Regions from separate parts of the Paenibacillus roseipurpureus genome, predicted to be linked through region 1. Evidence: riboswitches for the same ligand, from Rfam matches in the RefSeq annotation. Region 1 holds a riboswitch; the other holds the start of a gene.

Region 1 (7,399 bases):
TTTGATCAACAGTAACCCAGCTACAATTATGACGGATACGAATATGGCGGATAAAGTCTATATCGAGCCGATTACTTTAGAATTTGTTACGCAAATCATTCGTCAAGAGCGTCCAGATGGTTTGCTTCCAACACTTGGTGGGCAAACGGGTCTGAATATGGCGGTTGAGCTTGCTCGTGCAGGCGTACTTGAAAGCGAGAATGTGAAGCTTTTAGGAACACAACTAACAGCGATTGAGAAGGCGGAAGATCGTGACCTTTTCAGAGACTTGATGAGAGAGCTGGAGCAACCAGTACCAGACAGCGTTATCGTAACAACAGTTGCGCAAGCGGTTGATTTTGCCAATGAGATCGGGTTCCCTATCATCGTTCGTCCTGCGTACACACTAGGTGGTACAGGCGGCGGTATCTGCAACACGATGGAAGAATTGACAGATATCGTCGCTTCCGGGATTCGTTACAGTCCAATCGGTCAGTGTCTCGTTGAGCGCAGCATCGCAGGGATGAAAGAAGTCGAGTACGAAGTTATGCGTGACGCGAACGACAACTGTATCGTGGTATGTAACATGGAGAACTTTGATCCAGTTGGTGTACATACAGGCGACAGTATCGTTGTGGCGCCAAGCCAAACTCTGTCAGATCGCGAGTACCAAATGCTGCGTTCCGCATCCCTGAAAATCATTCGCGCTTTGAACATCGAAGGTGGATGTAACGTACAGTACGCCTTAGATCCGCACAGCTTCCAATACTATGTGATCGAGGTTAACCCGCGTGTAAGTCGTTCATCGGCACTTGCATCCAAAGCAACGGGCTATCCGATTGCGAAAATGGCAGCGAAAATTGCGATTGGCTACACACTTGACGAGCTCGTTAACCCAGTTACGGGACAAACGTATGCTTGCTTCGAGCCAGCGCTAGACTACATCGTATCCAAAATTCCGCGTTGGCCGTTCGATAAGTTCACAGCGGCAAACCGTAAACTAGGTACACAAATGAAAGCGACTGGCGAAGTCATGGCGATCGGCCGTACGTTCGAAGAGTCCATTCATAAAGCGATTCGTTCCCTTGAAATCGGTGTACACCGCTTGTTCTTGAAAGAAACGGATCTTCTAGATAAAGAGACATTGGAATTACGCTTACAAAAGCCAGATGACGAGCGCTTGTTCTTGCTAGCTGAAGCATTCCGCAGAGGCTATACGGTAGAACAATTGCAAGACATCACGAAAATTGACTGGTGGTTCCTGAACAAATTAAGCGCACTTATCGCGTATGAAGCTGAAATTGCAGCGAAGGATTTGACAGCGGAGCTTATTTTCGAAATCAAACGCAAAGGCTTCACAGACCGCGCAGTTGCGGAAATCCGCACACTGGCTGGCTGTTCCACCTTTACAAAAGAAGCGGAAGTACGAGCATTCCGTTTGCAGCAAAACATTAAGCCTGTGTTTAAAATGGTAGATACCTGTGCAGCTGAGTTCGAAGCTTCAACGCCTTACTACTACTCCACGTATGAGCAAGAAGATGAAGTAACGGAGACAACGAAAGAGAAAGTTGTTGTTCTGGGCTCAGGTCCGATTCGTATCGGTCAAGGGATCGAGTTCGACTACTCCACGGTGCATGCGGTTTGGGCAATCCAAGCAGCGGGCTATGAAGCGGTTATCATCAATAACAACCCAGAAACGGTATCCACAGACTTCAATACATCGGATCGCCTGTACTTCGAGCCATTGTTCTTCGAAGATGTCATGAACGTAATTGAACGTGAGCAACCGATCGGTGTTATCGTTCAATTCGGTGGTCAAACGGCGATTAACTTGGCAGCGCCGCTTCACAAAGCAGGCGTACGCATTCTAGGTTCGGATCTGGAAAGTATCGATACAGCGGAAGATCGTAAGAAATTCGAAGCATTGCTGAGCAAACTAGCCATTGCACAACCTCCAGGCGGTACAGTCACATCGGTTGACCAAGCGGTAGGAACGGCAGCGAAATTCGGATATCCAGTGATCGTAAGACCTTCTTATGTCCTAGGCGGACGTGCGATGGAGATTGTCTACTCCGACCAAGAGTTGCTGAACTATATGGATTACGCGGTTAAAATCAACCCTGAGCACCCAGTCCTCATCGACCGTTATATGCTTGGTAAAGAGGTTGAAGTTGATGCGATCTGTGACCGTGAAACGGTTCTGATTCCAGGAATCATGGAACACGTTGAGCGCGCAGGAGTTCACTCCGGCGACTCCATCGCGGTGTATCCGCCACAATCGATCTCGGATGAGATTAAAGCTCAAATCATCGACATTACGACGAAAATCGGTCTAGAACTGAACGTAGTCGGTCTGGTGAACATCCAGTTCGTTATTCACAACGATCAAGTGTACGTGATCGAGGTTAACCCGCGTTCTTCCAGAACCGTGCCATTCTTGAGCAAAGTAACGAACATTCCAATGGCGAATGTCGCGACTCGCGTCATCATGGGGCAGAAGCTTGCGGATATGGGTTACCAAAGCGGTCTATGGCCGGAAGACAACTATGTCTCCGTCAAAGTGCCGGTGTTCTCCTTCGCGAAGCTTCGCCGCGTTGATACAACACTTGGACCTGAAATGAAATCCACGGGTGAAGTTATGGGCCGTGATGTGAATTTCGCGAAAGCTCTTTACAAAGGCTTAATCGGCGCAGGTATGAAAATTCCAGCTGCTGGTTCCGTCGTGGTCACCGTAGCGGATAAAGATAAAGAAGAAGCGATTGAGATTTTGAAAGGTTTCTACCGCTTAGGCTACAAACTTATTGCAACAGGCGGAACGGCTGAAGCGATTGAAGCAGCAGGACTTCCTGTAACAACGGTTCATAAGCTCAGCGAAGGTTCACCGAACATTCTTGACCTCATCCGCAGCGGTGATGCACAGTTTGTCGTGAACACATTGACTAAAGGTAAAACGCCTGAGCGTGACGGCTTCCGCATTCGTCGTGAAGCAGTTGAGAACGGTGTTGTTTGTATGACATCTCTCGATACGGTTAGAGCGCTAGTAAATATGCTTGAAGCGATTAACTTCTCCTCACGTGCAATGCCAATTTATGCTTAAGGGATGGTGCCAAACATGAGTGCGTTAACACGATTAGATGTTACCGGACGCATTATGGTCGCCTTAGATTACGCGAACGCAGAAGGTGCCGAAGGGCTGCTAAAGCAGCTTGACGGCATCCCCTGCTATGTAAAGGTAGGAATGCAGCTGTTTTATGCTGCAGGTCCTACCTTTGTCGCGAGTCTGAAGGATCGCGGCTATAAGGTGTTCCTGGATGTGAAGATGCATGACATCCCGAACACGGTGAAAGGCGGCTCGGAGAGCGTGACGCGCCTTGGGGTAGATTTGTTCAATGTGCATGCCGCCGGAGGCAAGCACATGATGGAAGCGGCCTTGGAGGGTGTCGACAAGGCGCTTACCGGTGGAGCTCCACGTCCGATCGTCATCGGCGTGACGCAGTTAACCAGCACCTCGCAGCCCGTGCTGAATGACGAGATCGGCCTGACCGGTACGGTCGAGCAGGCCGTCATTCGGTATGCCCGCACGGCGCATGCCGCGGGGCTGCAAGGCGTCGTCGCCTCACCGCTTGAGGTGACGGCGATTAAGGCGGCGTGCGGTGACAGCTTCGTCACCGTGACGCCAGGCATCCGCCCGGCGGGGGCGGATATGGGCGACCAGTCGCGCATCATGACGCCGGCTGAGGCGTTCGCGCAGGGGACGGACTACGTCGTGATCGGGCGTCCGATCACAGGGGCGGCGGATCCACGAGCTGCGATTGAAGCGATTATCGAATCAATCGTATAAGGTGTCGGGCCCCAAGATTTTAACATTTGAAAGGATCGGTGGAAGAGACATGAGTAAACTTGAAACCATCGCGCAGCACATTGCCGCGTCGTTATTAGATATCGAAGCGGTTGCGCTTCGTCCACAACAACCTTTTACATGGACATCAGGATTGAAATCCCCGATTTATTGCGATAATCGCTTAACGATGTCGCACCCAGCGATTCGCGAAGCGATTGCAGACGGGTTCGCTGCGTTGATCAAAGAGAAATTCCCAGAAGCTGAGGTTGTCGCAGGAACAGCAACAGCTGGCATTCCGCACGCAGCTTGGGTCGCTCAGAAGCTCGGACTTCCGATGATCTACATTCGCGATAAAGCGAAAGGTCATGGCAAAGAAAACCTGATCGAAGGAACTGTGAAGCCAGGTCAGAAGGTTATCGTCATCGAGGATTTGATTTCGACAGGCGGCAGTTCGCTTAAAGCGGCGTTGGCAGTCAATGACGCGGGTGCGAAAGCGCTTGGCGTATTGGCGATCTTCTCCTACCAGTTAGACAAAGCAACAGATGCGTTCGCGGCGGCAGATATGCCACTTCACACGCTTTCCAATTATTCAACCTTGCTTGAAGTTGCTTTGGAAAAAGGCAAAATTCAAGCAGCGGATATGGAATTGCTGCGCGCTTGGAGAACGAATCCAGCAGCGTACGGTGTGTAATCGTCGAATCATAGAACGCGAGAATTGACGGATTATGTAGAATCCCTCTATACTAATAGGGTGGTTGGATCATTCCTGCCAGCAGCGAAAGGGCAAATGATGCGAAAGCGTCAGACGCAAAGCTACAGGGGCTAATCGGATCAAACCGAATGCTTGCCAGCTATCGAACTTGGAGAGGAGACAAAAGCATGAATGTAAATAGCGCGCTTACTGCCATCAACAGCACCGACGGTCTGAAACAAGCGGTCGGCATACAGATGTTGAAGAAGACAAGTGATACGCAAACGGATTTAACCACGACACTTATTCAAGATTTCGCGAATAATCAAGCGCAGGTTACCGCACCAGCGGCGCCTCACTTAGGTGCAAATCTAGACATCCGTGTCTAAATGATAAGAAGCTCTTCCTTTTCGTAAAGGTGAGCTTCTTTTTTTGTCTATTCTTATGCCGACACTACTTGTCAGGTGAAGTTGTTGATGAACGCTTGTAAAGGCTGCGACATCCACTTCTTCGGATGAAGGACGAACTGTAAGTCCATGGCTAACTGTGTATGGGTAAAAGGAAGCCGTACCAGCTTGCCCAACTCTAGCTCGCTTTCCACCGTGATCAGGGGCAGCAGCGCAAGCCCGAGGCCGCTCATCACACAATGTTTAATCGTTTCGATATTGCCCAATTCGAACCCGATTTGTAAGGCAATAGCTTGTTCTTTGAGCAGTCTCTCAAATTTACCTCTGTAGATGCAGCCTTCCTCAGTCACGATGAATTCGTAGGCGCCAAGAGCGCTGATGCTTATGTGCGACTCACGACTGAGTGGATGATCTTGAGGGGCGATGACAACGAGCTGTTCCTCCCTGACCTTCGTACAGGCGAGGGACGGATCCGCAGGATACTGGTCCAGCAGCAGCCCGATATCATAATCGCCGTCTTTGACTTTGGCTAGAATGGAGGCTTCACTGTCCGGGAATAATTGGATATTAAGTGTAGGGTACAGCTTTTTCAACTCGTGTAGAAAAGGCGGCAAATAATAAGCGGCAAGCGAATGAATCGTGCCAATCGTCAATGTGCCAGAGACTTGGCTTGCGATCATTTCTTTGGATTGATCATAGAGCTCCAGCATTTGCAAAGTAAGAACTAGCAAGGTTTCTCCTGGAGGAGTCAACCGCAGCTGCCGTCCGTATCGCTCGAAGAGTGGAACGCCATATTCTCGTTCCAGCTTCTGAATTTGCATCGTAATGCTGGATTGCGCATAGCCTAATTCCTCAGCAGCACGTGTAAAGCTTTTGCGGCGTGCCACCTCTCGAAACGTTCGGAAATAAGTCAGATCCATGTACGGCCTCGCTTTATTATCAAAATTTTTGATGAGTTCTATCATTTATTATAGCTAACAGTGATGGATTGTTCCATGCTAAAGTAAATGTACAAACACACGAGGCTGGGAGTTGGTTATTTTGCTAAGAGAACAAGATCTACACGGGATTTATGTGCCGATCATTACACCGTTTGATGAAGAAGGCGAGGTAGATGCTGCATCCTTTTATAATCAAGCTTATAATTTATTTCAAGATGAGATCGATGGCCTTGTCGTCAATGGCACAACAGGAGAGTCGCCTACGATTACGAAGGATGAGCTAGGCGTGGTATTCGCTGCCGCACAAGCTGCGCGGGAAGCTGCTCATGTTACGGCGCCTTTGATTGTGGGCACAGGTACGAATGATATGCGTTCCACGGTGAGAAAAACAGAAGAAGCAGGCAAACTGGGAGCGGAAGCGGCGCTCGTCGTTGTGCCGTATTACAACCGACCAAGTCAGCAGGGGATCATTGAACATTTTCGTCACGTGGCAAGTGTAGGAGTTCCTGTTATCTTGTATGAAGTACCTCATCGCACGGGTATCACGTTGGAACTAGATACCGTTCGTACGATTCTGGATTTGGATGGTGTCATTGGGATAAAGGACAGCACACCGAACACGCAACTGGTCACAGCGTTAACGCATCTAGGCTCAAAACCCGTGCTTTGCGGGGAAGATACCTTGCTATTTGCGGCGCTGCAGGCTGGAGCTAAAGGTGTAATGAGCGCATCAGCGAACGTAGAAACTGAGCGGTTCGTGCAATTTATTCGCAGTTTTGAGCGGGGGGACGCAGAACAGAGTAGACAACAATTTGATGAGCTTCTGCCTCTTGCGCAACTTCTATTCCAAGAACCTAATCCCGCTCCGATCAAATGGTTACTGCAACAACAAGGCGTAATTGCATCGGAAACTTTACGTCTACCGCTCCTGCCGATCACGGAAAGCTTGCAAGCGAAATTAGCTGCCTATATCTAAAGTGTTAAGGAGTTGGTCCAGATGCATCGTACTAGAGTGTTTACAGGCTCACCATGGGAACCGATTGTCGGGTATTGCCGAGCAATTCGCGTTGGCAATCGGATTGAAGTCGCAGGAACAACCGCAATGAAAGACGGCGAAGTTGTCGGCATCGGCGATGCGTACACTCAAACGCGCTTTATACTCGAGACGATCGCTAGCGCACTGCAAGAACTAGGCTCTGGGATGTCAGATGTCATCCGAACACGGATGTACGTGACCGATATTTCGCAGTGGGAAGCGTATGGGAAGGCGCATGGTGAATTTTTTAGAGAGGTGCAGCCTGTGGCGACGATGGTTGAAGTGAAGGCGCTGATTGATCCGCAGCTGTTGATCGAGATTGAAGTTGAAGCGGTTGTAGCCGATGAGGAGATATAGGTTTGAAATATGTATAGTGGAGCCTGTCGCAAGTGCCGTTCAAACGGCCAGAGCGTCAGGCTTTTTCATTTTGACAATTTGTGTGACTCTGAAGTGGTATTGACAATTCCCACAAATGGATTTAGAGTTATAGTGCACTAGTTCAAT
Region 2 (7,399 bases), 2.2 Mb from region 1:
AGGATTAAATCTCTTGAAATGGTATTTTCCTTTTTTTATTTCAGGGTTTCTATTATCAAAGTACAAAGGTTCCCTATCAAGATTCTCTGAGAAAGCGGCGCAAATATCATTAGTATTGTTCCCAATCTTATTGACTCAATATAAACGTCTTTTAGATCTTGATTTTATCCACTATCTACACGGATTGAATGGCCACATCATCATTGCAATTAATCTATCCTACCGATATTTAATAGGTTTTGTAGGAATTATGGTAATGTTTATTATTATTAAAGAAATTAAAAGGTTTAAGATCTTTGAAAAACTTGTATGGTTAGGTAATAGGACAATGGAAATATATCCATTGCAATTTTATTTTGTTAATATTGTTGGTACGAATTATGTATTAAGAAATTTAGGGGTTAGTGTGCTGACTGTTAGTGCGGCCACAATAATCAGTTTGAGTGCCTCATTGATGATTTCCTGTTTACTCATTAGGAAAAGTCAACTCTTATGTTTCTTGCTTTTAGGAATTTCAGGCAATGCTGAAACAAAAATATTTCAATCAACAATAGAATCTAGTAATACTAGGTAAATACAGCCACTTCTATTAACTAAAACGGATAAAGCAATATTTTTGTGATCGGATTATCTTATTTCTTGATCAAGTTGGATAATTTAAAATATTGTTTTATGTAAATTCGGAAACTGATTTACTAAGGTGCTCTAGTTTTTGAAAGTATATTAGTACTCATTTATATAGCTGTGCTGTGTTATTTTTTGGATTAATGTAACACCGCGTTTGGTAATTTATCTTTAGTAATAAATAGAAGCATCATTTTGTTAATACTTGAGGTGTAATATGAAAGTCGATCTAATAACACTACATGCAGTGAAAAATTATGGTTCAGTTTTACAGGCATTTGCAACTCAGGAGAAATTTAAAGAGTATGGTTGTGATGTTCGTATACTAAATTACATAAGACCGGATGTAACTGATGAAAATCTGATGACAACATGGTGTGGAAATAACTTATTAAAAAAGATTGTCTTGCTTCCTTCTTTTTATAGATGGAAAAAAATATTTGGAGGTTTTATTAGAGATTATTTGAATTTGAGCGATAAGGTTTTTTCAAATGAGGATGATTTCATCGACTTTCAAAGTGATGCTGATATTTATTGTACAGGCAGTGATCAAGTTTGGAATTCAGGTTGGAATAATGGAGTAATTAAACCTTTATATCTAAATTTTGCCCCAGAGAATTCAAGAAAATTTGCTTATGCTGCTAGTTTTGGTAATTCTGTATTGAGTGAGAACGAAGTAGCACAAACTAAAGAATTAATTGAAAAATATGATTATATATCCGTGCGAGAGGAATCAGGACTTGGCATCTTGGAAGAACAGTATATGTTTAAAAAAAGCTGTCAAATCATTGATCCTACATTAGTAATGCCTGCTTCATTTTGGAGGAAGTATACAAAAAAACCTAAAATTGATGGAGATTACGTTCTGGTATATCAGTTAAATAATAATAAGCTTTTCGATAAATTCGCAGCGGAATTTGCGAAGAAAAACAAATTGAAATTAATTAGATTTTGCACAAGATATGATCAGATAATAAAAAACGGGAAAAGTATCCTTATACCGGAAATGTTTGATTTCGTTTCATTAATCGACAATGCTAGATACGTTATTACAGATTCTCTCCATGCGACTGCCTTCTCTATTAATCTCAATACTGAACCAGTGTGTATATATCCTCAAAATTATGGGAGTCGTATAGAAAGTTTACTGAACTTGTTTGAAATTGGCAGTAGACATTTAAAGGATTATAATGATTTTGATATAGTAAATAGGCAAATAGACTTTTCTAAAGTAAATCAGATTCTTGATAGAGAGCGAATTAAGGTTGATGCTTTCTTGAAAATGGTTTTGCTTGAACCTAAGAAATCTATTGAAAAATGGATAAAATAGTACGATTTTTAGTTTGGAATAGTTTTTTGACTACTCCTGATTTAACTTTTCTCTAAATGGAATGTAAGTAGTAAATATTTAAATATTAATTTAAAGTCCGAGATGAACATTTTTTTGGAGGAGATTATCATTGAAATTAGTACTACTATCAGGCGGCTCTGGCAAACGCCTTTGGCCTCTATCCAACGACTCACGCTCTAAGCAATTCCTGAAAGTGCTAGAGAATGAGGATGGCGAGATGGAATCGATGGTCCAGCGTGTATGGCGGCAGATAAGGAATGTCGAATTATCCGACTCCACCTATGTGGCTACAGGCAAAGCGCAGTTGGATATGATCTACAGTCAACTTGGAACGGATGCCCCAATTATTGTGGAGCCTGAGCGTAGAGATACGTTCCCAGCGATTGCGTTAGCCGCGACGTATTTATACTCGATTGTTGGCGTTAGTCTTCATGAGGTCGTAACGGTACTACCCGTCGATCCTTATGTGGAGAATCGCTTTTTTAACAAGGTCAAAGAGTTAGAGCACATCGTTGTATCGTCTGGTGCTGATATCGGATTGATTGGTGTAAAGCCAACGTATCCTTCTGCAAAATATGGTTATATCGTTCCCGAACAAGAAACAAACAGTGATTCTTATAGAAAAGTCAGTCATTTTACTGAGAAACCCCATGAAGACCAAGCGAGGCTCTTGATTGAGCGAGATGCGCTTTGGAATTGTGGGGTTTTTGCTTTTAAACTGGATTACCTGATTAATCTGCTGATTGAGAAAGGCATTCCGATTCAATATGAAGAACTCGTGAAACAGTATGAGAGTTTAGTGAAAATTAGTTTCGATTATGAGGTCGTTGAAAAAGCCAATCATGTTGTGGTGGCCCCTTATGATGGATACTGGAAGGATCTTGGTACTTGGAATACGCTAACCGAAGAAGTGAGTTCCCACATTATGGGCAATGGCATGATTTGTGCTGATTCTAGGAATACGCATATCGTAAATGAGTTGGACTTGCCCGTCACGGTAATTGGTCTTTCTAATATCGTTGTTGCCACAAGTCCAGACGGTATTCTGGTTGCTGATAAAGCATCGAGTCCAAGAATTAAGGATATGATGCGCGATGTTGACACGAGGCCCATGTATGAGGAAAGACGCTGGGGTTGGTATAAAGTTCTTGATTACAGTAAGCTTGGTGAAAATCAACATGTGCTGACGAAACGGATTTGTATTGGTGCAGGCAAAAATTCAAGTTATCAATTGCACCATAAGCGCAGTGAGACATGGACTTTTATTGCTGGTGAGGGTGAGTTAGTACTGAATGAGAAGCTCATTCCTGTTAAGGCTGGGGATGTGATCCAGATCCCAATGCGTTCCAGGCATGCCATTAGAGGTATTACGGATTTAGAGTTTATTGAAGTGCAAACGGGCAGTGAATTGATTGAAGAAGATATTATCCGGCTCTACATGAGTTGGGAAGAGATTTTGGCGTTTTCCAGTTGAGTATTTTGTCCCCCTGAAGGTTGTCGTAATGGCGGCCTCTAGGGGGTTGTTTTGGATACTATCACAAATCGGTGGTGATCAATCAATGAGAAGTAGGAAGCCCAAGAAATCATGGAAGAAATGGCTGCTAGGTAGTCTAAGTGTCCTTGTTTTTATCGTGCTAGTTAGCTCTGGCGTGATTTATTATAAGATTCGTGCCATCGACGTCGAGGACATTGTAGAGAGGCATCAGCTGCCTGTAAAAGGAATTTCAGGAGCAGAATCTGCGACTGCAGTAGCCGCGGCAGAATCGAATCAAACCAAACTTCCAAGCATTCTAAGCTCGACGGTAGATAAGGCAGAGGAGTTTGCAAGCAAGCCGATTAAAACGCAGGATGCGCTAGATGTAGCAGCAATATTATTAAAGTCCGGTTTAAGCTTGAAAGAGGTCTATTACCTTACGGGGGAGGCCAAAAGCGATCTCGCAACTGAGGAAAAGCAGAAAATTCGTGATCTTTTGTTATCCAAATTATCAGATAGTGAAATTACTGCTTTGCGCCTCATAACGAAACAGTATGGTAAAGGGCTGCTAATCCTTGATCCGAATTATCCGATCGAGCTAATCGGTATCGATGATCCGGTGGAACGGAGTCGTGTTGAACAGGAATTGAAGGCCAAAAAACAGGTTCAATCAGATATCAAGCAACCGGAACCAACTCCTAGCCCGCAAGTGAAAGAGGAGCAACCTCCTAAGGAGAAGCCACAAATTGCTCAAACAGATCCTGCTGTTGTTTCGAGCTATCGATCTAAATTGGACTCTTTAAAGACAAGCTGTCAGGGAGATATTAATACTCTCATAGGAAGCGTAATTAATGCCAAGAAAGCGAATCCTGCTTTAGGGATAAAGGAGTTACAAAGTATGTTTATGGGCAAATTTACAAGTGCTGAATCGCAGTGTGATGCAGGTTTCAATGCTACGATTGCTGAAGCAGAGCGGGCTGGCGTTAGTAATAGCGATATTCAGGGCTGGAAGCAAGAATACAGTGCAATGAAGCAAACAGCACAGACCAGTGCCATTAATCAGTTAGCTCAAGCTTTTAAAAAATAATAGGGAGGGAATTCATAGAATTAAAATCGGTGCTTATGGCCTAATGAATGGCTGCAACAATGATTCCCAAGCATGATGCAAGTTTCAACCAATTTGCTAGAATAGACCTATAAAGTGAATCGCATTATTCGTAGGACAAAGGCAAAACTGATGAAAATCAGTGACGCAAAGCTAGAGGGACTAAGTTAGCGATGTCTAATAAGTTAGCCAGCCGCCGCACACGGGCCTCCGAGAGATTTACGTGGACATTCAATAGGAGGTAGATGTATTCAAATGTGGTTGATTACGATTGGGATCATTTGGCTAATCGGTTGTTTATTTTATTTAAGCGTGTTCGCGGCCGCCAAGAGAGCGGATGAGAGGCTCGCACCTGATGAGTTGTATACATAGCATGAAACGAAGAGCGCCTCAGTGAGGTGCTTTTTTTCATTTGAATAAAGGTAAGCAATCAAGCATATCGAATACATGGGAAGAAAGATAGCTTGGTTACGGGGAGCTGGTACACATTGCGTATGGAATTAGAACAGGTGCTATCTCAGGTTGTCACTCCTAGCGGTGAATTAGATGCTGCAAGGGTTTTGGGGCGTCAGGCCTTGTATACAGGCAGGAATGGCAGGGTTATAGAGCGATTTTGGATAGAGGTCGATGGTCGTAGGGAATCTTTTATTTTTAAACCTCTAACGAATGAGACGACTTGTGGACGTGAACGTTGGCTCTATGACCATGTATTAGTCTCTGTGGCTGTACGTTTTCCAAAATTGTACGCCGCGGCAGACCATCATGAACCATTACGTTATTGGGCGATTTATGAGGATATGGGTGAAATGATACATCAATTGAAGGAAGGGGATTACCTTCAGGCGGCTGCAAGTATTCCGCTGTGGCATAAGCTTCCACTGGATACAATTCCTCCAGACTTCAATGGGGATAAACCTCATCTGAAATCGCTAATTCAAGAGGTTAGGAACGGATTGAACGAGAGCCAGCGTTTGCAGGCGTTAGGGGTAGATGAACGAAAGCAAGAGACCATTGGTCATTTGTTGACTTGGATGAAGGATAGTTTTGAAACGGAGATGGTGATTTCCCACGGGGACTATCATCAAGGCAATGTTGCTCGGCGTGGAGATGAGTTCATCGTGCTGGATTGGGAGTTTATGCATGAGAATGCGGTGTTTTGGGATTTATATGGGTTGCTAGATATGAGTCATCCTGACTTTCCGAAAAAGGTTAGTTCCGCCACTCGCCTTGCTGCTTTGCAGGCTTATGTGAATCAGCGGATGTCGCTTAATTGGGAGGCGGATACGCAAACGTTTATGTTGGACTATCATCGTTATGCGTTGGTTCACTCGTTATGGATGCTGACTTTGATCGAGAAAGATCTACATAGTGGGCAATGGGATACAAGCAAGCTGCTACGCGCCCAGCAGGAGACTTTACATACAATCGAGGATTGTTTGCGTTATTGTGCGGTTGTATAAAATTAAAATGGGACTATAGACCCTGTCTTTAGTCCCTCTATATGAGTAACATGCAATTTTAAGTGAAGGTAATTTTTCTTCGTTTGAAGCCCCAACATTTAATCCATATGTTCCCCTCATCGTCTCTAAATAGCTTAATTCCAATTAATTGCAAAGGTGTCCAAATATCAGTGAAATAGTAACTAGGCATCTAACAGGCCCCCTAAGTAATATACAACTTACACAACTATACCTTATTTAGGGTTGATAGTTTGTCGAACTTTGTCGGTTTTATATTACAAAAACATTAATTTTTGCTAAATTATCCGTCCAAATGAGGTGTTTTTACGTTATTTCCCCTATACTATGTGACTTATGGACTAGAAGGGATTATAATTGGTTGTATCCAATGTGTGACTGGAGGCATGTAGTTTCGCGGCTTCCTATTAAAATAAATAGAAGAGGTGTTTGGTAAGTGAAGGTTAGTGATGGATTGAAAGCAATAGCTGGTTTATCTTTAGCATTTTTATTGGGACTCAGTGCTCAAGCATCTGCAGCGCAGGCGCCAATACCGATGGATGTTTATCAGATTCCGATGCATTTCACGTTTGATGGCAAGGAATATGCACCGCCGGAGGGGCAGCAGGGGTTTATTTATGAAGGGACGACGTATGTGCCGATTCGTTTCATCTCGTACTCGCTGGATAAGTCGGTGAGCTGGGATTCCGCGACGTATACGGTGTCCATTGGGAAACCGAACGCGTCAGATACGATTAATATCAATGAATACAAGATGAACACGCAGGTTCATGATAAAAGCGACAAGCCTTTCGACAAATCGAAGTTAACGCCGAGCCACTTGCATGTGTATAAAGAGAAGGTATCCTATGTTTTTGATGGTGTGAGCAAAAGTCCTTCGGACGATCTGCCCGGCTACATTGTAGATGGCAGTCTGTATGTGCCGATCCGTTTCTTCTCGGAGTCGGTTGGCAAAACGATTGAATGGAATCCTGAGACGTACACGGTCTCTGCGAATACGTTAGATGAGAAGAAAGAGACGGACAAGAAGCCGTCGGAAACAACGAAACCTGGCACGACAGCGCCTGTCACGGGCGGTGGCATTGTCGGAGGAGGCGGTGGCGGACCAAGCGGAGGTGCTGTGGTGAAACCTTCGTATGAGTCCATAACGGCAGAAGCTGAAGCAAAGCTCTCGAGTCTTCAAGCGGATGCTACTAGCTCACTGAGTGCGCTATATAATGAATATAAAGCTACGCATAATACGAGTTTAATTACGCAGGGGTTAGCCAAAGTTGCACAAATAGACAGCCAATTTGCTCAAATCATGAGCGAAACCCGTACGAAGCTTACCGCAAACGGGTATGACACTTCGATTATTGCAACGTATA

The links. A riboswitch is a leader RNA that binds a small molecule or an ion and turns the genes downstream of it on or off. The one in region 1 is predicted to bind cyclic di-GMP.
Region 2: another riboswitch for cyclic di-GMP. It lies ahead of MJB10_RS20695 (phosphotransferase); the one in region 1 lies ahead of MJB10_RS10390 (putative motility protein).

The regions. Positions count from the first base shown of each region.
Region 1 is NZ_CP130319.1:2,398,395-2,405,793, forward strand. Features, by position in the region: gene carB (carbamoyl-phosphate synthase large subunit) at 1-3,076, shown strand, start outside; gene pyrF (orotidine-5'-phosphate decarboxylase) at 3,092-3,820, shown strand; gene pyrE (orotate phosphoribosyltransferase) at 3,870-4,511, shown strand; cyclic di-GMP riboswitch class I at 4,593-4,679, shown strand; gene MJB10_RS10390 (putative motility protein) at 4,700-4,900, shown strand; gene MJB10_RS10395 (LysR family transcriptional regulator) at 4,972-5,838, opposite strand; gene dapA (4-hydroxy-tetrahydrodipicolinate synthase) at 5,960-6,835, shown strand; gene MJB10_RS10405 (RidA family protein) at 6,857-7,252, shown strand.
Region 2 is NZ_CP130319.1:4,611,504-4,618,902, reverse strand. Features, by position in the region: gene MJB10_RS20715 (acyltransferase family protein) at 1-574, shown strand, start outside; gene MJB10_RS20710 (polysaccharide pyruvyl transferase family protein) at 842-1,954, shown strand; gene MJB10_RS20705 (sugar phosphate nucleotidyltransferase) at 2,085-3,449, shown strand; gene MJB10_RS20700 (hypothetical protein) at 3,535-4,536, shown strand; cyclic di-GMP riboswitch class I at 4,667-4,755, shown strand; gene MJB10_RS20695 (phosphotransferase) at 5,049-6,014, shown strand; gene MJB10_RS20690 (copper amine oxidase N-terminal domain-containing protein) at 6,469-7,399, shown strand, end outside.